2 regions of the Paraniabella yanshanensis genome follow, and region 1 is predicted to be linked to the other one. Evidence: riboswitches for the same ligand, from Rfam matches in the RefSeq annotation. Region 1 holds a riboswitch; the other holds the start of a gene.
What was found. A riboswitch is a leader RNA that binds a small molecule or an ion and turns the genes downstream of it on or off. The one in region 1 is predicted to bind S-adenosylmethionine.

Region 1 (10,523 bases):
AGCTAACGATGCCGATATAAAACAGATCTATATCGCAGGATACGGCTTCATGTTGAACGATATTTTTCCAGGCTGTTTCCATTCCCTTGCTCCAATGTATATCATCAAAAACCAAAAGCGTGTCATTGTGTACGTGGGGCAGCAGTTGCTGAAAATACCTTTCAGTAGGCTCCTGACGATGATTGCCGTCGATAAAAGCCAGATCAATACGTTGATTCGTACCTAATACATCATCCAGCGTGGAATCGAAATTCCCACGCACCAATTCTATATTCCGAATATGAAGCTGCCGAAAATTATCCAGTGCTTTGTCAGCTACGCTGGATGCGCCTTCCATAGTAATCACTTTTGCTGAGGGATTGCCCAAAGCTAAATAGCTGCTGGTAATACCTAATGATGTTCCCAGCTCAAGTATCGTTTGTGGCTGGTAAAATTTTGCCATCCGGTATAATAACTGTCCGAACTTTTTTGGCTTTGCTGCATTTTTTGCAATAGAGCTAACAGTTCTTCTATCAGAGGATGTAGCTGATGAGCCGGCTCCCATATCTTCAATCAGCAATTCAGTGGAATCGGAGAGCAATTGCTTTCTGAGCTGCTCTACTTTTTCATATGCTTCATACTTCGTAAAATCATTCATCACTTTCGTGATAAACTCATATACAAAAGGAGAATGCATACCATGTCCCTTACTGTTGGCAGCATGAACATAATACTTAAAATACTTAGCGGCAGCTTGTAAAGGAGAATAAACCATGGGAAATAATTTTGATATTGGATACTGGATGCTGGATATTGGATGACCGGTGATGGATCGTACATCACACTCCGTAGATAGAGCTGGGTGACAAATAACGGACGACGGGTAAAGAACTACTTCCTGCTCCCTGTTCACTTCCGCTCCCACACTTCATAAGTGTAATCAAAAGCATGTTTATCGTCTGCCTTATTTTGAATCGAGCTCACCAGCTTCCATTCTTTTTCTTCAATTACGGGGAAATGGGTATCGCCCTCTATCACCGTATCAACACGTGTCAGATAAATCCTGTTAGCTTTGGGATAATACATTTTATATATTTCTCCCCCGCCTATGACCATCAGTTCTTTTACATCGGCTTCTTTCATCATAAATGCTACATCTTTCACACTGTTTAAAACAATGGCGCCATCGATCTTTAATCCCTTTTGATTACTCAACACGATATTCTTTCTACCGGGCAACGGTCTCTTAAAGCTTTCAAAAGTTTTGCGCCCCATTACAACCGGCATTCCCCAGGTAACATTTTTAAAATGCTTCATGTCATCCGGTAAACTCCATACCAGGCGGTTGTCTTTGCCGATTACATTGTTATTAGATGCTGCCACTACTAATGAAATAATCATAAGAATATAGAATTTTGAATGTAGAATGTAAAATGTATAACGTAAGATGCAAGGAGTATTATTTATTATTTGAATTCCTTTTAGCAGTCTCTCTGCTTGCAGTAAAGATAGCAACGAGTTCGTTACATTCCTTAAACGCCGGCAATAGAATATCGTTCACAATTACAGGTTTTTCTATAATTATTCTCAGATTAATCTTTGTTTCCCGCAACTCTTTCAAAAGTACTCCCATTTTATGTATGAAGTCAGCCTTTGACTCTGCAGCTTGTACCTCTCCATACAATAGAGCAGGTGCCGTTCCGCTTTTACATAATTGATGCGCTAAATTGCTCCCTGTTTTAGTAAATGGCAGGAGGTCGCACACATTAAGCATCATGATTGCAAACTAAACCAGCCTGCCCTCAAGATTATATACTCGTTCCATAACCGGATGTACTTCCGTTGACATTTCATATTTAACATTCTTCATTTCATTCATACTATACCGCAACAGGTGCCTTTATAGCAGGATGACTCTGATAATTTTCCAGTTTGAAATCATCATACTGAAAACCAAAAATATCCTTTACTTCAGGATTGATCTTCATCACAGGTAACGGGTAAGGTTCGCGACTCAATTGTAAATTTACCTGTTCGATATGATTATTGTAAATGTGGACGTCGCCAAAAGTATGTATAAAGTCTCCCGGCTCTAAGTCGCAAACCTGAGCTACCATCATAGTTAACAATGCGTAGGACGCAATATTGAACGGCACTCCCAGGAAAACATCAGCACTACGTTGATATAACTGGCAGCTCAACTTTCCGTCAGCCACATAAAACTGGAATAAGGTATGGCAGGGCATCAACGCCATCTCCGGCAATTCGCCTACATTCCATGCACTCACTATTAAGCGGCGACTATCAGGCGTCTTTTTGATCTGGCTGATCAGGTCGGCAATCTGGTCGATTACTTTTCCATCTTTTCCCTCCCAGCTGCGCCATTGTTTGCCATACACAGGCCCCAGCTCACCTTCTTCATTTGCCCATTCGTCCCAAATACGTACGCTATGCTCTTTCAAATAAGCGATATTGGTCTCGCCTTTTAAAAACCAAAGTAATTCATGTATAATACTTTTCAGGTGAACTCTTTTCGTTGTCACCAGCGGAAAGCCTTTTTGCAGGTCAAAACGCAGCTGGTATCCGAAAGTGCTGATCGTACCTGTGCCGGTACGATCCGTTTTCTGCGTACCGTTATCCAGGATATGGTGAAGTAAATTTAAATACTGTTGCATAGTGCAAGATAGTTAATAATCCCTTCCATAAAAATCCCGCCGGTGGTATGTGCGAAACGGGTTAATTTAAAAAAGGCCTGAAACTTGCATTATTCAGATGATTTACTTTTAGCGGTATATTAATTTGTTTTCCCTTTAAACAACATTGATTATCATTGCTGTTACAAGTTGTATACCTTTACCACAAGTCAGAAATCAATCATAATGAAAGCTCAGAATTATAAAAATCACATCAGATATTATCCTGCACATCATTTTGTGTTTTACCCGGTGGCGCTGATACTCTCCTTCGTGGCAGGATACAAGGCTATTAAGGCTGAAGGGGAACTTCAATCCATCTGGCTATTTATTTTGCTGCTATTGATACTCATTATCTGGGTTTCATTTATGTTGCGCCAGCATTACGCGCTGACCCTGCAAAACCGGCTGGTTCGCCTTGAACTGCGCCATAAATATTCGATGCTTACCGGAAAGGATTTTGAACCGATCGAATCAAAATTATCTTTCGGACAAATTGCTGCACTTCGTTTTGCCCCGGATGAAGAATTAGTGCCGCTGGTGATGAGGGCGGTTAAGGAAAACCTTTCACCTAAAACTATAAAGGAAAGTATTATTAACTGGAAAGCAGATGAAAGAAGGGTTTAAAGCTGCCTGCGTCGCTTCAGTTCTTTTTGAATCAAACCCAGCTCCCGACCGGTTTGTCCCTTAACCGAGGTATTTTCCTGTGCCCGGCGCATGAGATAAGGAATCACATCTTCAATAGGTCCGAAGGGAAGATACTTGCTCACGTTACAACCCGCTTTAGCCAGGTTAAAGGTAATGTTATCACTCATACCATATAGCTGACTAAAGCTTACATGAGGGTGGTTAAGAGGTATGTTTAATTGCCTGAGTTTATCCACTGCCAGCATATTACTATGTTCGTTGTGCGATGCCACGAGGAGACTTACTTTTTCTAAATTTTCTATACAAAGCGCTACACCCGCATCGAAATCGCGGTCACTGCTGGCTTTATCGGGCTGAATGGGAGACGGGTATCCCTTTTCTTCTGCACGTTTTCTTTCTTTTTCCATATAGGCGCCGCGTACCAGTTTCACACCCAAAATAAAACCTCGTTCCTTTCCGGCATCAATACAATCTTTTAAGAATTGTAGCCGGTCGTGCCGGTAATGTTGCACCGTGTTATAAATCACTACACGTTCCTTGTTAAAAGAATCCATCATTAACATCACCAATGCATCTACCGGATCCTGGATCCATGTTTCTTCTGCATCTACCAGCATTCCCACATTGCTCTCGGCAGCTTTCTCACAAACCCGCATCATTCTTAAACGAACCTGGTGCCATTCTTCGCGCTCTTCAATGCTTAATTCTTCCAAAGCGCCCAGGTATTTCTTAATAAGTGAGCCATGTTTGCGGTGCATAAGCTCATCTAATTTTTCCAACAAGGCAAATCGGGTGAGACCGGTAACCTTCACGCTCATAAAAGGTATATTGGGCTGTGTTGCTGCATAATCGATTACCTTTATAAACTCGGTAGCAGCCTGATCATATTCCGCATCGCCCCCTTCTCCACCTTCTACACCATAGTCAAGTATGACATCCACGTTATACCTACCCAAAGTCTGCGCTACGCCAGCTGTTTGCTGCAGTGTTTCGCCCCCGGCAAATTGTTTAAAGATCGTTCCACGTATTAATCCTTTAACAGGCAATTTGGCCCTGATAGCCCAGGGGGTGAGCCGCGTACCCAATTTTACCAGCATGGGATTACCCATCAAACCAAACAGGGTGCGGGCCTGCTTCAGCTCTTTGTCTGATTTATATTGAAAAGCAAATTCTGTATTATTAAAAGATATTCCGGGTACGCTCATGGCGGCAAAAATAGCATGAAGCATTTTATTTTAATGCAATTGTTTGCACAACCGTTTGAGCAAACGAGCTCCCAGCTTACTACTTAAGCACTCAGGTACCATTTCGCTGATGTACGGCTACAAGCCTGTATAAACGGCAATAAAAAATGCCATGCTTTGACACATGGCATATAAAACAAATAAAACAGATACGCTCTTTTATAATAGCCCTGCTAATTCCAGGCTCTTCTTTCTCAGTTTCCGCTCCTCAATGCTTTCCAGTATAGGATCCGGCTCAAGAATCAAAGAAGTGCCGTTTTCTTTCCACCAGGTGCTGTTCTTCAACTTTTGCAAGGCTATTACCCCCGACAAATACTTTCTATCTTCCTGTGCATGCCACTGCTCAATCCATTCAAAATCTTCAGTGGGAACGTTCTTAACATCACTGAAACTCACATAAACCTTCAAATAAATATCGTCGTTTAATTGATTAGGCTCATGATGGTACAACTTCTTATATTCATACTTATAACCATATCGCAGTGCGGACAGATCGCTCAAAACAGCAGAAGCTGTAGGGAAACTGCCGGCCCCTTTACCATAAAAAAACTGTTGGTCGGCAAAGCCACTTTCAATAACAACACCATTGTACTCATTCTTTACAAAGGATAACGGATTATCTGCCGTAACAAACTGGGGTAACACAAACGCACCCACCCCACCACCGGTCAGCTTTTTAGCCTGAGCTACCAAACGGATCTGTTGCCCGCGTGCTTTGGCTACCGCCGCGTCCGACTTGTGAATATTCTGAATTCCCGTGAATAAGATCTGGTCGGGTGTTGTAATAATACCATAAGCATGACAAAGGAAAATCGCCCATTTGTTCAAGGCATCAAATCCCTCCACATCAAGGGTAGGGTTGCTCTCGGCAAAGCCTAATTGTTGCGCTAACAATAAAGCTTCTTTGAAACCCAGATTTTCATCGAACATTTTAGTAAGAATGAAATTCGTGCTCCCGTTTACAATGGCACGTATGCTATGTAGTAAATCATTGTCGTAATATTCCTCCAGGTTACGGATAGCAGGTATAGAAGCACATGCCGAAGACTCATACAAAAAGGACTTTCCTGTTTTTTGTTGTAAATCCAGCAACTCCTGGAGATGCTCGGCAATCATCTTTTTACTGGAGCTCACCACCTCTTTTTTATTTTTCAAAGCGGTCTTTACGATTTCGAAAGCAGCAACAGAGTCATCAATCACTTCCACTATCACGTTAATCTCTTTATCTTCCAGCAGGTCATTTTTATCTGTAGTAAAAAGCTCATCCGGCGCATTTCGTTTCTTACCCGGATTTTTAATACATACTTTTTTAATAGAAGCACTTAAAGACGGGGTTTGCTTCAGTACTTTATATAATCCTTCCCCTACCACTCCAAAACCAAACATCCCAATCACCAATTGTCTATGTTTACTCATTATATTATAGTTGTAAAATTTTAATTATTCATTGCTCATTACCTGTTCTTTCTCCAGAAAATGGCTGATCGCCTCCGTGAGTTGTTCAAACTCCAATAAAAATCCGTCATGTCCATAGTCGGATAAAATCAATTTCACATGTGCTTCCGGGATATGACTGGCTATAAATTCCTGCTCATAGGGAGGAAACAGGATATCCCCCTCCATACTCAATGCCAGGGTTTTCGCTTGAATGCTGTTTAAAGCGGCTACCACGCTCCCCCTGCCTCTGCCCAAATTATGAGAGTCCATACTTTTGGTTAAGGCATAGTAACTAAAAGCATTAAATCTTGCCGAAAGTTTTGAACCCTGGTATCGCTGATAGCTTTCGCTCTTAAATCCTTCGATCAGCTCATCACTGGCTTCCGACTGGGTTTTATTATAAGCCAGATCGGTTCTATAAGACAGCAAAGCTATGCTCCGGGCTACTTCTAAACCCTTTCTACCGGCATCATCTGCCTCATTCTGCCAGCTGGCATCAGCTTCAATGGCCAATCTTTGTGAGGCATTGAAGGCTTTCCCCCAGGGTGAATGCACCGCATTGGTAGCTATCGGAAAAATGTATTCAAAAAGCTCAGGATCCTGCACGGCCCACTCCATCAGCTGTTGTCCTCCGGTACTTCCGCCTATTCCTACTTTGATCTTTGTAATTCCCAAACGGGCTTGCAACAGGCGGTAAGCATGTACCATGTCCCTTATCGTAAAAAAAGGAAATTGATGATAGTAAGCCGTCCCGGTTGAAGGATTAACATCGAGGGGACTGATGCTGCCGTAGCAGCTACCCGGCATATTTACGCAAATAATAAAGTGTTTGGCAGGGTCGAATACCCGTCCCTGCCCTATCATGTCAGGCCACCACTCATGCGGACAGCTATTAGCTGTTAACGCATGAAATATCCATACGATATTATCACCTTTCTTGCTTAACGTTCCATACGTAGTATAAGCCAGGTGCAGGTTCTGCAACACTGCTCCACTCTCCAGTACAAACAACCCGCTATACTTAAAAACCTCTTGCTTCATATTGATAAAAAACTGTCTCAACGCTATTGCCCTGAGACAGTTTTAATTTGTGTTATGCGAATACAGCAGCAAAAGCCTGCTCAAAATCCGCTTTTATATCATCTATATATTCTATACCGGCACTGATGCGTATCAGGTTATCCAATACACCCGCGCCTTTTCTTTCTTCATCGCTCAATTGCTCGTGCGTAGTAGAAGCCGGATGAATAGCCAGCGTTTTAGCATCACCCACATTAGCCAGGTGGCTTACCAACTTTAAACTATCAATAAACTTCTTGCCGTTCTCTATACCGCCTTTTATTCCAAACTGCAGTACGCCTCCAAAACCATTGGTCAGGTATTTTTTAGCCAACTCATGGTATTCGTTGCTTTCCAGGCCCGGATACCATACAAATTCTACCTGATCGTGTGCTTCCAACCACTTAGCCAGAGCCAATGCATTATCGACAGTGCGTTGCACCCGTAACGATAAGGTTTCAATTCCCTGTAATAGCAGGAAAGAATTAAAAGGACTCAGTGCCGGACCAAAATCTCTCAATCCTTCCACGCGCGCCCTGATAGCAAATGCAATGTTAGGCAGGCCGAGCGGATTACCTTCCCCAAAAACTTCCCAGAACTTCAGACCATGATATCCATCTGAAGGCTCCGTAAAATGTGGAAATTTACCGTTCCCCCAGTTGAAATTTCCCCCATCAATGATAACACCACCAATGCTTGTACCGTGGCCGCCTATCCACTTTGTGGCCGAATTCACTACAATATTAGCTCCATGCTCAATGGGTTTGAACAGGTAACCGCCGGCTCCAAATGTATTGTCAACAATCAATGGGATATCGAATTCCTTTGCTAATGCCACGAACTTTTCAAAATCCGGTATATTCAATTTGGGATTGCCAATGGTTTCCAGGTAAATAGCTTTGGTTTTATCGTCAATTCTGGTCCGGAAGCTGTCCACATTATCACCTTCTGCAAACCGCGCTTCAATACCCAATCTTTTAAAAGCAACCTTGAACTGGTTATAAGTACCACCGTATACAAAAGATGTGCTTACGAAATTGTCCCCTGCTTCAAGGATATTGGTAATGGCTAAAAATTGTGCGGCCTGTCCTGAAGCAGTCGCAACCGCAGCCACACCCCCTTCTAAGGCTGCCAGCCTTTGCTCAAATACATCCGTAGTGGGGTTCATGATACGGGTATAGATATTTCCAAACTCTCTTAATCCAAAGAGATTCGCCGCATGTTCGGCATTTTTGAACTGGTAAGAAGTAGTTTGATAAATGGGCAAAGCCCGGCTTCCGGTTGTGGGATCGGGTTGCTGACCGGCGTGTAATTGTAAAGTGTCGAAATGTAGTTTCTGGCTCATAAAAATGTTTATAAGAATGAAGAATAAAATGGAATAACCGCAAAAAATAGTATGGAAAGGCCTGAGCCTTAGAAGATATATTATGCCCGCAGGGGCATACAACGCATACAGCAACACATTGCAAAGGCAATGGTAGAAGAAGATCCTGTATGTGTTTGTTGAAACATCTCCTCTAAAATATTTCCATTTTTTGTTATTACAAAATAAAATTCATTTTGGCTTTCCATTCAGGTAATATACCCGGCAAGAAAAGCAATAAAAAAGCCCGCCAGATAAGCAGGCGGGCTTCACATATTAATGAGATGTTTGAATTTGAAACTACCGGCTTATCTTTCTCCGAATAAAATCCGGAGTTGGAATTGGCACCTTGTTCCATTAAACCGGGAACAGGTTGCCAAGGCTTCACAGGGCCATACCCTCTGCCTTTCTTGATAAGTATATAAAAGAACGAGGCGCAAATATAAAGCAGAAATATCAAATAAAAAACTGTTCTGTCAAAGAAACCAATTTAAAATATATAGCCTACTGAAAGGCCAAAACCAATATTTCTTAGCTTGTTAGTAGATGTAACACCTTTATTGTCGGGATAAATATTGGCTAAACCCAGCTGCGCATTAACCTGGAATGATAGTCGGTCATTAAACTCATATCCTTCCAATATCTGAACGCCATAATCCCATGTTTTACCATAAGCCCATTTTCCCTCTTTAAGGTCGGCTACATCGTCCAGAAATTGGAGGTTAGCGCTTTGATCGTTCCGTACCACAACTCCTTCTTCTATTTTTTTATCATAGTTCTGTCCTCTGCCACCAATGCCATAAGCGATATACGGCCCTGCTCCCAGTAAAAGGCGGCCTTTCCCAAGCCTGGGTGCATACAGGATGTTTACCGGCATTTCTATGTAATAGGGATTCATATAAGATTCAAAAGAAGCAGTCTCTCCAACATTTTTGATGCGATAGCCTTTGGTGCTAAACAAGACTGCAGGCTGTACATAAAAATTATTCGCAATCAGATAATCATAGGTTACACCTACATGAAAACCCGGATTCAGCTTGGGATCTCCATATAACTCATTGCCATTTCCATCCCTGGAGATCACATTATAGGCGTTAAAACCGGCCCGAACACCTAGCTGAGCCTTAGCGGAACCAAAGATTCCCAAAAAAGAAGTCAGCATCAGCACCAATAAAAACGGTCTTAATCTCATAAGCTTTAAATTTTAAGTTAACTGCAAATATAAACGATGTTGGCGTCTAAGACGCAGTAAGATTTAGATCCGCAACAGTGCTACAAAAAGTTAAAATTTAGCCTGTTAGCTATCCAAACAATAAAGCCTTCGGCTGTAACCGAAGGCTTCGAATATCCAGATATTATTGACTTAGAATTTGTATCCAACCGTTACTCCGAACGAAGTGTTGTTGATAGTCGCCGGGTTATCAGTATCAGGCAATTTCACCAGTCCCAAATTAGCATTCAGGTTTAAAGAAACTCCATTGCTAAGTTGATACCCTGCCAATAATTTTCCACCAGCATCGAATTTCTTAAAACCTGCCTGATCCCAATCTCTTTTTATCGTCAGATCACCGCCGGTTCCCTTAACTTGTCCAATGCCCAGCCCCACATATGGACCAACACCTAACAGGAGATGGCCATTACCTAATTCTGGCTGATATTGGAAAGTAATAGGCAATTGAAGATAATTCAATTGTACTTTCGCGTCAAAACCGTCTATTTTAGCACCATTCTGCACGTAGCTCAATCCAGGTTGAACAACAAAATCATCGGCAATACCTATATCATAGGTTACACCAGCCTGAAATCCTGTTTTTAATTTATATGCATCCGGAGCATCTTTCCCGGTAATATTGGAGAAATTAACTCCTGCATTCACACCAAAACGGCCTGCCTGCGCATTCGATTGTAACGCTGTTAAACTAAACGCTGTAAATAACAAACCTCCAAATAGTAATTTTTTGAGTTTCATCAGTATAATTTTTTATGTAATAAATGGTCTGATGGAGCTTCGCACAAAACGCTGCGAATATAGTTCCATAAGATACGGATTAAAAATGCGAACCGATTGATCAGGTAAACGGACAACAAGACCATTTACCT
Region 2 (10,523 bases), 430 kb from region 1:
TTTTCAATTGAAAAGCCAGGTTCATGTCACCGCTCGTTTTGTCAATGCTGACGAAACTGATATGTCCTTTAAAATTGTCTTTATAAGTATCAATAGGCACATCGCTATTGCTACCATCTTCCGGAACGCTGAAACGTGTACCGGCCACTATGTATTCTGAATTTTCGGTTCCGAAGGGAGAACTATGATTACCCGCACTATTAGGCAATTCGATTATCTCTGCGGTACGGAATGTTTTCAGGTCAATGCGTGCCAGTCTCGGAGTATTATTGCCGTTTACGAATACCCACTTTCCATCTGCCACCCCATCTGACATTGACATTTCCACATGATGTAAATCATCCCAGGGTACAAAACCATGAGAAGTATTCAACATAGGTTTTGTTTCCTCGCTATAGCCCCAGCCCTTTTCAGGATCGACGGAAAAAACCGGTATTACACGAAGCAGTCGTCCGCTGGGCAGTCCGTACACACTTAACTGCCCGCTAAAACCACCCGACACAAAATTATAGAACTCGTCGTATTTACCCGGAGCAACGTATGTTTTGACTGCGGCATCTCCACTCACCGCGTTACTGGTTCCTTTTGGTTTGCAGGAGGCGGCATATAGCGAAACCAATGCCAACAACGCAACCGATACTTTTTTGTAAAGCATAAACTATTAGTTAATTGTAATTAATTATGATCTCTTCAGTTGTTTCTTAAGCGAACACGAGCCGTCAGAGAGTCCGCTAACTGTTATTTGGCCCCATCGTTCTGACGCATATATTCCACAATTGCCCTTGCCTCTTCTTCTGCCAGGTTTTGATTAGGCATGCGAACCAGGCATAACTCCAGCTGTGCCTGCACTTCGGGATCTTTATCGATCATCGGATCCGGATTTGTAATAAAATTCATGATCCAATGGGGAGTTCTTCTTTCTGTTACACCCTTCCAACCCGGGCCTACCAATTTTTCGTTTGTAACTTTGTGACAGGAAAAGCATTTGGTTTCTGCAATAGTTTTTCCATTTGCAGCTTTAGCGGTATCCAAAGCGCCTACCGTTACATTGGTTTCGTCAAACTTACCCTCCCCCCGTTTAGGGTCGTACGATGCTGATTCTGTTGTGCCTGCCTGCTGCTCCGGAGCCGCTGTTGAAGGGGCTGATTGGTTACCATCGCCTCCACAGGAAGCAATAAACAAGGCCAACACCAGGCTACACATTGCTATAGTTTTCTTTTTCATTTTGTGATTTTGATTAACCAAAAGTACCTGGCTATTCTGCATCGCATTATGACTGGAATCATATCCCCTTTAAAATTCCAGGAATACCTTACGGCCTAAAATCAGGTAACATGCAAAGACATAGCAGTATAATTCCCCTTTCACGAGACCATCATACAGGTTTGCTTTGTTGCTGGAAATTAAGACAGGGCATCAGGAAAAGCATTAAAGCTGAACGGATGGCAGCCTACCTGCTTTATTTTTGGAACACGCACCTTGTAAAACATTTCAAGGAAGAGGAATCATTATTGTTTAATACCACAGATGACCCCTTATGTACTCAGGCTGTTCTCCAACATGAAGAATTTCAAACACTGGTCGGCAAGATTCAATCAACTGCGATCACTGAAGAGATAGCACAATTTGCCGACTTATTGGAACATCATATCCGGTTTGAAGAAAGAGTGGTATTTCCACACCTGGAAAAATCTTTTAACCAGGAAAAGCTAGCTAGTTTAGGTAAGCGAATAGAGGATTTACATGCCCAGCCAGTTCCCGACGATTTCCCGGATGAATTCTGGAAGTAGCTTATAAAAAGAGAGATCAACATTTGGATAACTGACCGGAGTTTATCCAAATGCTGAAACAATAAAAAAGACGCCGCGGAAGGATTCGAACCTCCGTAACAGGTTTTGCAGACCTTTGCCTACACCACTCGGCCACGCGGCTTTATAAAAGAAAGATCAGTATTGCGTAGCGACTTCCTGATGTACAGATGCCTCAGCCTTCCTGGGCTTGTATATATTTGCCGCGACTTTCTCTATCCATATTTTAGGTACGAACCGGGTTATATAGGCATTAACCTTATTCGAAAATCCCGGAACGATCTCCGACTTGCGCTTAAACAAACCCTTAACAGCAATAGCAGCTACTGCCTGTGGTGTCATATTAAACCGGTCGGCTGTTTTTAGTGTATGAGCCGCCATGCCCGCTCTGGTTACAAATGCTGTATCTGTGGCTCCGGGAATAAGGCAGCTTACCGAAACCGGTGTATCTTTTAACTCAAACCTGAGGCTCCTGGTGAATGACACTACAAAAGCTTTAGATGCTGCATATACCGATAAATAAGGTACCGACTGGTAACAGGTAGTGCTGCCTACATTCAACAGATACGATTGGGAAAATCTTTTCAGCACCGGTATAAACGCATGCGCTATTCTCAACTGCGCTTTGATATTAACATCAATAATGTTGAGCTGATCGTCTATCTTCAGTTCGATAAAAGGGGCATTCAATCCATAGCCTGCGTTATTGACTATAACGTTCAGGTAATTGTGATACCAACGAGTACGATCAAAGATAGTTTGGGCTGCTTCCGGTGTGCTCAGGTCCTGTACAATCGTAACAACATCTACATAGTAATTATCCCTGATGTACTGCGCAGCGTCCAGCAACTGCCGTTCATCTATATCTATGAGTATTAATCCTCTTTTCTGTTTCGCCAGTTCAACTGCAATAGCATTGCCTATACCTTTTGCAGCGCCGGTTATTAAAACATACGACATAATTAATTCTAATTTTTTCGCTTGATATAGCTTTTGATTAAAGTAAATAGTAAAAGGGGGATCATATGGTGGGTGTTAATTCGGGCGTAAAAGCAGGTGTAGCTTGCTTTTTGGGTTTAGCTAAAGCCAGCTTCGCCAGTTTGTGATAGAAAGGAGTGCCGCTCAACTCATGCTTGGGTTGGTAAGCACCGGTTACTACCGGGATGTACATTACGCGGCGGCGGCTTTGCGCTCCAATGAAAGGAGACTGCTGTACGCGGTGCCAGAGACGCCCGTCATGAACCGTCAGATCTCCCGCTTCAATATCAAGACCCACTTCTTTATCATCTGGTTTATGATCGATAAAATATCTTTTCCTGAAGAATAAGGTCAGCAAGCCCTTACTATGGGTGCCAGCCAATACTCTTAACCCGCCATTGCTTTGAGGGCAATCATCCAAATGCAACCCTACATTTAACATCGGTTTAATACGTGAACCTAAAAACAGATCGCGCGGGCTGTCGGTGTGCCAACCTAACCTTGTAAAACCACTGTGCTCGGTATTCAGATAATGATTTACCACCAGGCCATCTTTCTCGGTCTCACCAATACGACCATCGAATGGCGCTAACAGGTTTACCAACTGCTGTACCTTATGGCTTTTTAAAAACTCCTTCAGCACTTTACTATATTGCGACGCAAATGCGATGCGCTGTATCAACGGAGCGCCGTTAACGTCTGAACCAAATTTTAAGGGAATGCCGTTAACCGCAGTTGCTCCTTTATTCAATAAAAAGGTCTCAACCGATTTTACTTCAAATAGTAATTGCTTCACGGTGTGTGCCGAAACAAACTGTTTGAAATGCAAAATACCATGTGTTTTTAAATGTTGTGTGTGCAGGGAAGTTATTCCATCGTAATAGTGAAACTGCTGTGTAGCCTTACTCATAATAATAAAGCATTAAAGTGTTAAAGAAGAAGAAGAGAATAATAAAACCGGGTGATGCTACCCGTTAAATCAATTAGCAACAACAACAGCCGCAAAGTGTGGAAGCCAACATGCGTTCCCTGCGGTTATAAAAGCTATATGTTGCAGACAGTAACATTTATTATCAGATGAGAAAACAAATATAAGAAGAAAATATTAGTCTACCAAAAAAGTAGACTAATATTTTATAACTATTTTTCCCTTTTTGTTTTTATACTATCCCAGATAGTGACCGTTAAATTTTGTATTTTTCTGTTCTGATACCGAATGTGCGAAGGCCTGCTCCAGGTCATTGATCAGATCACCGGTTTCCTCCAAACCCACTGACAGCCTGATCAGGCTATCGCTTACTCCGGCTGCTCTTCGTTTCTCTACGGGAATACTTTTATGCGTCATAGCGGCAGGATGACATAAAAGACTTTTCACTCCACCCAGGCTTTCGGCCAACCTGAAATATGTTGTAGCAGTAACAAACTTTGTAGCGGCGTCTTCTGTATCTTCTTTCAAAGTGAATGAAACCACTCCCCCAAAACCGCTCGCCTGTTGCCTTGCTATAGCATAATTAGCATGCTGCTCCAGTCCCGGGTAAAAAACTTTTTCTACAGCCGGATGCTGTTCCAGGTACCTGGCAACCTCAAGCGCGTTGATACAATGCTGCTTAACCCTGAGATGTAATGTTTCAACTCCTCTTATGATCAGCCAGCATTCAAATGGTCCTAATACAGCGCCACTGGCATTTTGTATAAACTTTATTTTAGCGCCCAGTTCTTCTGTTTTTGTTACTACCACTCCTGCTATTAAATCGCAATGCCCACCCAGGTATTTGGTAGCAGAATGCACTACTATATCGGCGCCCAGTAATAAAGGTTGTTGCAATGCCGGAGAAGCAAAAGTATTATCAACACAAAGCAGGCAGTTGTTGGCTTTAGCGATCCTGGCAATGGTAGCTATGTCAGATATTTTCAGGGTAGGATTGGTAGGCGTTTCAATCCAGATCAGCTTGGTTTGAGGAGTAATAGCTTCAAAAACATTATTCGTATTCGTACTATCCACATATTTTACTTTGATGCCGAACTGCTCATATACATGAGTGAAAAGCCGGAAGGCCCCTCCGTAAATATCATCTACCGCTACAATCTCATCACCACTTTGCAGCAGCTTTACTACGGCGTCAATAGCAGCCAGCCCACTGGCAAAAGCAGCGCCGGTGTGGCCGCCTTCAAGGCCTGCTAGGATCTTCTCCAAAGTAGCTCTTGTTGGGTTATTCGTTCGTGAATAATCATAGCCGAGGTTTACACCAGGAGCCTCCTGCACAAAAGTGGAAGTTTGATAAATGGGAACAGCAATTGAACCTGTAAGCGGATCTACGGGTATACTGTGAATGGTTTGTGTTGCGTTGTTGCTCATGACTGATTTGTTTTTTTAAGATGAATAATTATATGATCATCAAACCTTATCAGGAAAAACATTCGGTAGCGGCTTATTGTAAAACAAAAAAGCTCACCCCGTAAATCAGGATGAGCTTTACTATTTTACTAAAAATAACATTTGTAAGCTGAACGCTGACTTATCTGCCCCCGGTATACCGGAGATGGATTTGGCACCTTTTTCACAGCAATGCTGTGAAGAGGTTGTCAAGGCTTCATTGGGCCATTACCCTCTGCCTTTCTTGATAAGAGATTGAAAAGAACTATTGCAAAAGTAAAGCTTATGATTTTTAAATTCCAAAACTTTACTGCAGTATTTTTTATAACAGTTTGATTAAGATCCTGGCACTCCACACAATCACCAGTACACCCAAGAGAATGAAAGCCGTTCTCCGAGGCAATCTTCCGGCCAGTTTCGCTGCAAATGGTGCTGCAATCAAACCACCGATAATAAGGCCAACAATAGTTTGCCAGTGGCTCACTCCCAACAAAATGAAAAAGGTAAAGGCGCTGGACAAGGTCACAAAAAATTCAGTGAGACTTACAGATCCGATCACATATTTAGGCGTACGTCCTTTTGTAATGAGCGTTGTAGTAACCAAGGGCCCCCATCCCCCGCCCCCGAAGGAATCTAAAAAGCCTCCGGCTCCTGCTAAAGCGCCATATCTTCGAAACTTTTTCCTTACTACTTTTTTCTTAAACGCATTGGACAATATTTTGACTCCCAGGAAAAGTGTATACACTGCCAGTATAGGTCTCACCCAATCACTGAACTTTTCTCCGAGATATACCAATAAAACAGCCCCGGCTATTGCGCCGACAACGCCCGGTAACAACAAGGTCTTGAACAATTTCTTATTAACGTTACCAAACTTATAATGGCTATATCCTGATGCACCACTGGCGAACATTTCTGCGGTATGTATACTGCCGCTAATGGCGGCCGGACTTACTCCTGCAGATAACAATATCGTGGTGCTGGCTACGCCATAACCCATACCCAGTGCACCATCAACCAGCTGTGCAACAAAGCCCGCGGCCAGCATAATCAAAAATGCCCGATCCAATGAACTATACAGGTTAACTGCATGTATCCTGATTTCCTGGAAAGGCCAATAAGAAAAGATCATATGTCCAATCAGCATAAAGCCAAACGCAGCCAATGCATAGGTGGCAATTCTCTTATTAGACAGTCCTTTTAAACCGCCCTTTGCAGTTGATAAGGCATTGCCATCCACATTTTCAGTATGCAGAGCAGATTGTCCTATACGTACGTTGGCCAAACCGTATTCAGCTGCGTCACTATTGATCTGGTTGATTAATGCAAAATCGCCGGTCGCTATAATGACTGCATCTGCATGTTGTATATCAAATGGATCGTAGGGCCGGTCTTCTACAACAACTTTTCCATGTGTATCAGCCCATCCTTTCAAATCTTCACTTAACTGTTCTGCTATAATACGCACTTCTGCTCCCGGTGCACTATTATCAATTTCTTTAAGATGCCGGATAGCCATGTTATCGCCGCCAATAACAAGCACCCGCAAGCCTTCCATGCGCAAAAGAAAAGGAAAAGAAGCTCCTGCTTCGTTTGCTTTCTTAATAACAGCTGCCTCATCATTCATAACCTGATACTCAATTTTCCCCGACTCCTGCTCAACACCTTAACAGGTGAAAACACATTAGTCTATAATTTTAGTGGACAAAAATAGGTGATTTTTTTATGTTTCCGATAAAAAAAAATTTCTTATTAATCAGGCACTGAAATTTTAGTTTTTTACAACATCCTATATTGAACAAAACAATACCTTTGAATAGTCTATATAAAAAGTAGACTAAAATCAGTCATCATGCATTTAAATTTCTTAGCGTTTGCTATTCCGCTGTTTCTTTTTTTTATAGCCTGCGAGTACCTGTATTCTAAAAGAAGCGGGAAGAATTTTTTCCAGTATGCAGAGTCGGTAGCGAATATCAATGTGGGTATAGCCGAACGCTTACTGGATCTTTTTACGACAGGTTTGTTCTTTTACTTCTTCACCTATGTATACAAAAATTTCGCCCTGTTCGATATTAAAGAAAACTTCCTGGTATGGGTCCTTCTCTTCCTGGTTACCGATTTTATCTGGTACTGGTACCACCGGTTGGCGCATGAGATCAATGCTTTTTGGGCAGCACATGTGGTGCACCATCAAAGCGAAGACTTCAATTATACGGTTTCCGCAAGGATTACTGTATTTCAGGCGGTCATACGCAGTTTATTCTGGGCCGTATTGCCCTTGTTAGGTTTTCCCCCGTTGATGATATCTATCTTACTACTGGTACATGGTATCTACCCATTTTTTATCCATACACAGGCGCTGGGCAAATGGGGATGGTTTGAGAAAATACTGGTAACGCCTACACATCATGGTATCCACCATGCATCCAATCCTGAATATCTTGATAAAAACTATGGAGATGTATTGATCATCTGGGACAAGCTTTTTGGCACTTTCGTTGAAGAAAATAAAAATATTAAAATAACATATGGCCTGACCAAACCATTGGAAAGCCATAGCTTTCTGTGGCAACACTTTCACTTTGTACTGGAAATATTGCTCAACTTTTACCATGCAAAAGGTTTCAAACAAAAATGGCGTACGCTGTTTGGAAAGCCAGATGACCTGGATTCGCGGTACCGGGACATCCTCGAAAGGAAGTTCTTACGCCATCGGCGTACAAAAGAAACACCCACAAAAGCTATGCGCTACTACGTAAGTATACAAACTGGCATATCATTGCTGGTGCTTTTTATTGTCTTATTATTCGAGCAGTATTTTTCGGCAAAGTCGCTCACCCTGTTCTCGCTTTTTATCATCATCAGCCTGATCAATTGCGGCGCTATACTTGATCAGCGCCGATGGATATCTTACCTGGAAATAGCCAGGGTATGCCTGGTGTTATTCATACTATACTATTATCAGCCTTCCAGCTATACCGCTACCTTATTTGTATCAACTATTATGATCGGCATTATATACTTCAGCGATATTCAACGATTTTATACGCGTATTTTATACAGCAGATCAGAAAGCTGACCGAAGGTTCAGTCTTTAGTTGTTCGACTTGAATGATACGACTGCGGTAACAATACCGCTCTGTTCCGGATGCATTCCTTCCTGAAATTTTATATCTTCAATGATCACTTCAGGATAGTCGCTGATACGCTGTTCTACCTGCACTTTTAAAGACCGGAATATGGGCAGATCAATCATTTTCTGATCTTTCTCCATAGCACTTAAATCTTTCTTTAAATCGGCTTTATTTAAGTCGATTGAAATAGGTTCGAGCATAGCTTTTATAATTGAGGGCTTCAAAATGGTTGGTCAACCTTATGGCTGCCAGGCTTACCAAAAATAAACAATCCTTACAGTATAGTTGCCAGAAGTTTTCAGAGACATATAGCTGCATTATGATTTTTTTTACATTTCTTTTGGTATTTCAAACATGAATATGCAACTTTGTTGCAGTTTTGAAACAATTGGCTACACATATCAGGCATCTGTTGAAGCAAGCCGGGGCACTGGGATGCTTCCTCCTGCTTTCCTTTGTGCTTTATATACAGGCCTTCCATCATCACCACGACTGCGCCGAAACAACCCATACCACACAGATAAAAAAGCTTACTGGCGGAAAGGAGCAGTGCTCTATCTGCGATCATATTACGACGCGTAATATCAGTGGAGCTCCGGAACAATTGAGCTATTCTTTAGATCCGCCACAACCCCTGTCTTACAATCCATATAGCTATTATATCACAATCGCCCGCGAGCTTTTTATACATGCCTATACCAATAAGGGCCCACCCTCTTCTAACCTATTTGTTGTCTAATCAACCTTAAAGGTTTCTTTCACTTTTTGCTATTAACTATAATGGCAACTCTTTATTGTTCTGTTTATAGCGCAATAACGGGTTCTATTACTATTGCAGTATTTATACTGTGGGGCTTTATCAGGGCTTACCCACTTGCATAAATACCGGTTTCAGTCGTCTTAATTATGAAGTTTTTCCTGATGCTTTGCTGTGTAGTAGTATGCATTACCGCCCACACGCAATCCCGTCGAATTATTGTAACAGTCTCTGATGATAACCATTTGCCCGTTACAGGCGCTTCTATTGAGCTTAAAAACGCTGCTGCAGGAGTCAGTGATTCGACAGGCCGATATATCTTCCGACAGGTAAGCCCCGGCCCTTACGAAGCAAAGGTTTCTATGCAGGGATATAAAACCGTTATCAAAACGGGCGTTCTAAAAAACACAGATGTATCGCTGATCATACGCCTGCATCCGGAAAGTCACACACTACAGGAGGTAGTGGTACAAAACAATTCCATCACTACAAGAAAAAAGGAAGCTATGCTCAACATGGACATTGTAAAAGCCGGTTTTATTCAACAACACCTGGGAGGCAGCCTGATGCAGAGCCTGCAGCGATTGCCAGGAGTAAAAACCATTGGAATTGGCTCAGGGCAGTCTAAGCCCTTGATCAGGGGGCTGGGTTTTAACCGGGTTGTAGTACTGGACAGGGGTATTAAACATGAGGGGCAACAATGGGGCGCCGACCATGGTTTGGAAATTGACCAGTTTGCCGTGCAGGAAGTAGAAATACTTAAAGGTCCCGCATCCTTTGCTTATGGATCGGATGCTATTGCCGGCGCCGTGAATATCAGGCGGCCGCCTTTACCTGCCCCACATAGCTTTGGGGGTGACGTTAATCTCATAGGAAAAACTAATAATGACCTGCTGGGCACTTCCGTTAACATGTATTACCGAACCAAAAAATGGATGACAGCCGCCCGCTTTACCATACAGGATTATGGAGATTATAAAGTGCCTGCGGACCGGCTGTATATCTATGATTTTGCTGTTGATCTTTACCAAAACTACCTGCGTAATACGGCCGGGAGAGAAACAGGTATACATTTCAGTACAGGATATACCGGCAACCGGTTGAAGTCGATCTTTTATTTAAGCAATATTTATTCTAAAACAGGCTTTTTTGCTAATGCACACGGGTTAGAGCCCAGGCAGGTTGATGCCCCGATGCATGATGCCGGCAGCAGGGATATACTTAGTCCTTACCAGCGGGTAAATCACCTTAAAATACTTAATCATACGACTTATACTTTAAATGATCATCAGCTGGAACTGGAAACGGGGTTTCAAAATAACCTCAGGCAGGAATATAACCATTATGTGAACCATGGCTATATGCCGGCCATCTATCCCGATTCTTTGAATATTCCCCGTAATCTCGAAAGGGCTTTCGATAAAAATGTTTACTCGCTAAACCTGCGCGACCACATTAAGATAGGTAACCAC

Region 2: another riboswitch for S-adenosylmethionine. It lies ahead of U0035_RS08855 (trans-sulfuration enzyme family protein); the one in region 1 lies ahead of U0035_RS06875 (O-acetylhomoserine aminocarboxypropyltransferase/cysteine synthase family protein).

The regions. Positions count from the first base shown of each region.
Region 1 covers NZ_CP139960.1:1,760,407-1,770,929, forward strand. Annotated here, with positions in the region: gene U0035_RS06840 (O-methyltransferase) at 1-754, opposite strand, end outside; gene U0035_RS06845 (dihydrofolate reductase) at 889-1,380, opposite strand; gene U0035_RS22925 (four helix bundle protein) at 1,439-1,756, opposite strand; gene U0035_RS06850 (thymidylate synthase) at 1,860-2,654, opposite strand; gene U0035_RS06855 (DUF6526 family protein) at 2,859-3,299, shown strand; gene U0035_RS06860 (proline dehydrogenase family protein) at 3,296-4,549, opposite strand; gene U0035_RS06865 (homoserine dehydrogenase) at 4,724-5,980, opposite strand; gene U0035_RS06870 (homoserine O-acetyltransferase family protein) at 6,005-7,042, opposite strand; gene U0035_RS06875 (O-acetylhomoserine aminocarboxypropyltransferase/cysteine synthase family protein) at 7,095-8,405, opposite strand; SAM riboswitch class I at 8,729-8,843, opposite strand; gene U0035_RS06880 (porin family protein) at 8,914-9,615, opposite strand; gene U0035_RS06885 (porin family protein) at 9,787-10,392, opposite strand.
Region 2 covers NZ_CP139960.1:2,192,207-2,202,729, forward strand. Annotated here, with positions in the region: gene nosZ (Sec-dependent nitrous-oxide reductase) at 1-655, opposite strand, end outside; gene U0035_RS08830 (c-type cytochrome) at 739-1,224, opposite strand; gene U0035_RS08835 (hemerythrin domain-containing protein) at 1,335-1,790, shown strand; tRNA gene U0035_RS08840 (tRNA-Cys) at 1,861-1,932, opposite strand; gene U0035_RS08845 (SDR family NAD(P)-dependent oxidoreductase) at 1,947-2,768, opposite strand; gene U0035_RS08850 (phytanoyl-CoA dioxygenase family protein) at 2,830-3,696, opposite strand; gene U0035_RS08855 (trans-sulfuration enzyme family protein) at 3,952-5,142, opposite strand; SAM riboswitch class I at 5,300-5,414, opposite strand; gene U0035_RS08860 (TSUP family transporter) at 5,483-6,787, opposite strand; gene U0035_RS08865 (sterol desaturase family protein) at 7,013-8,239, shown strand; gene U0035_RS08870 (hypothetical protein) at 8,255-8,494, opposite strand; gene U0035_RS08875 (hypothetical protein) at 8,674-9,033, shown strand; gene U0035_RS08880 (TonB-dependent receptor) at 9,201-10,523, shown strand, end outside.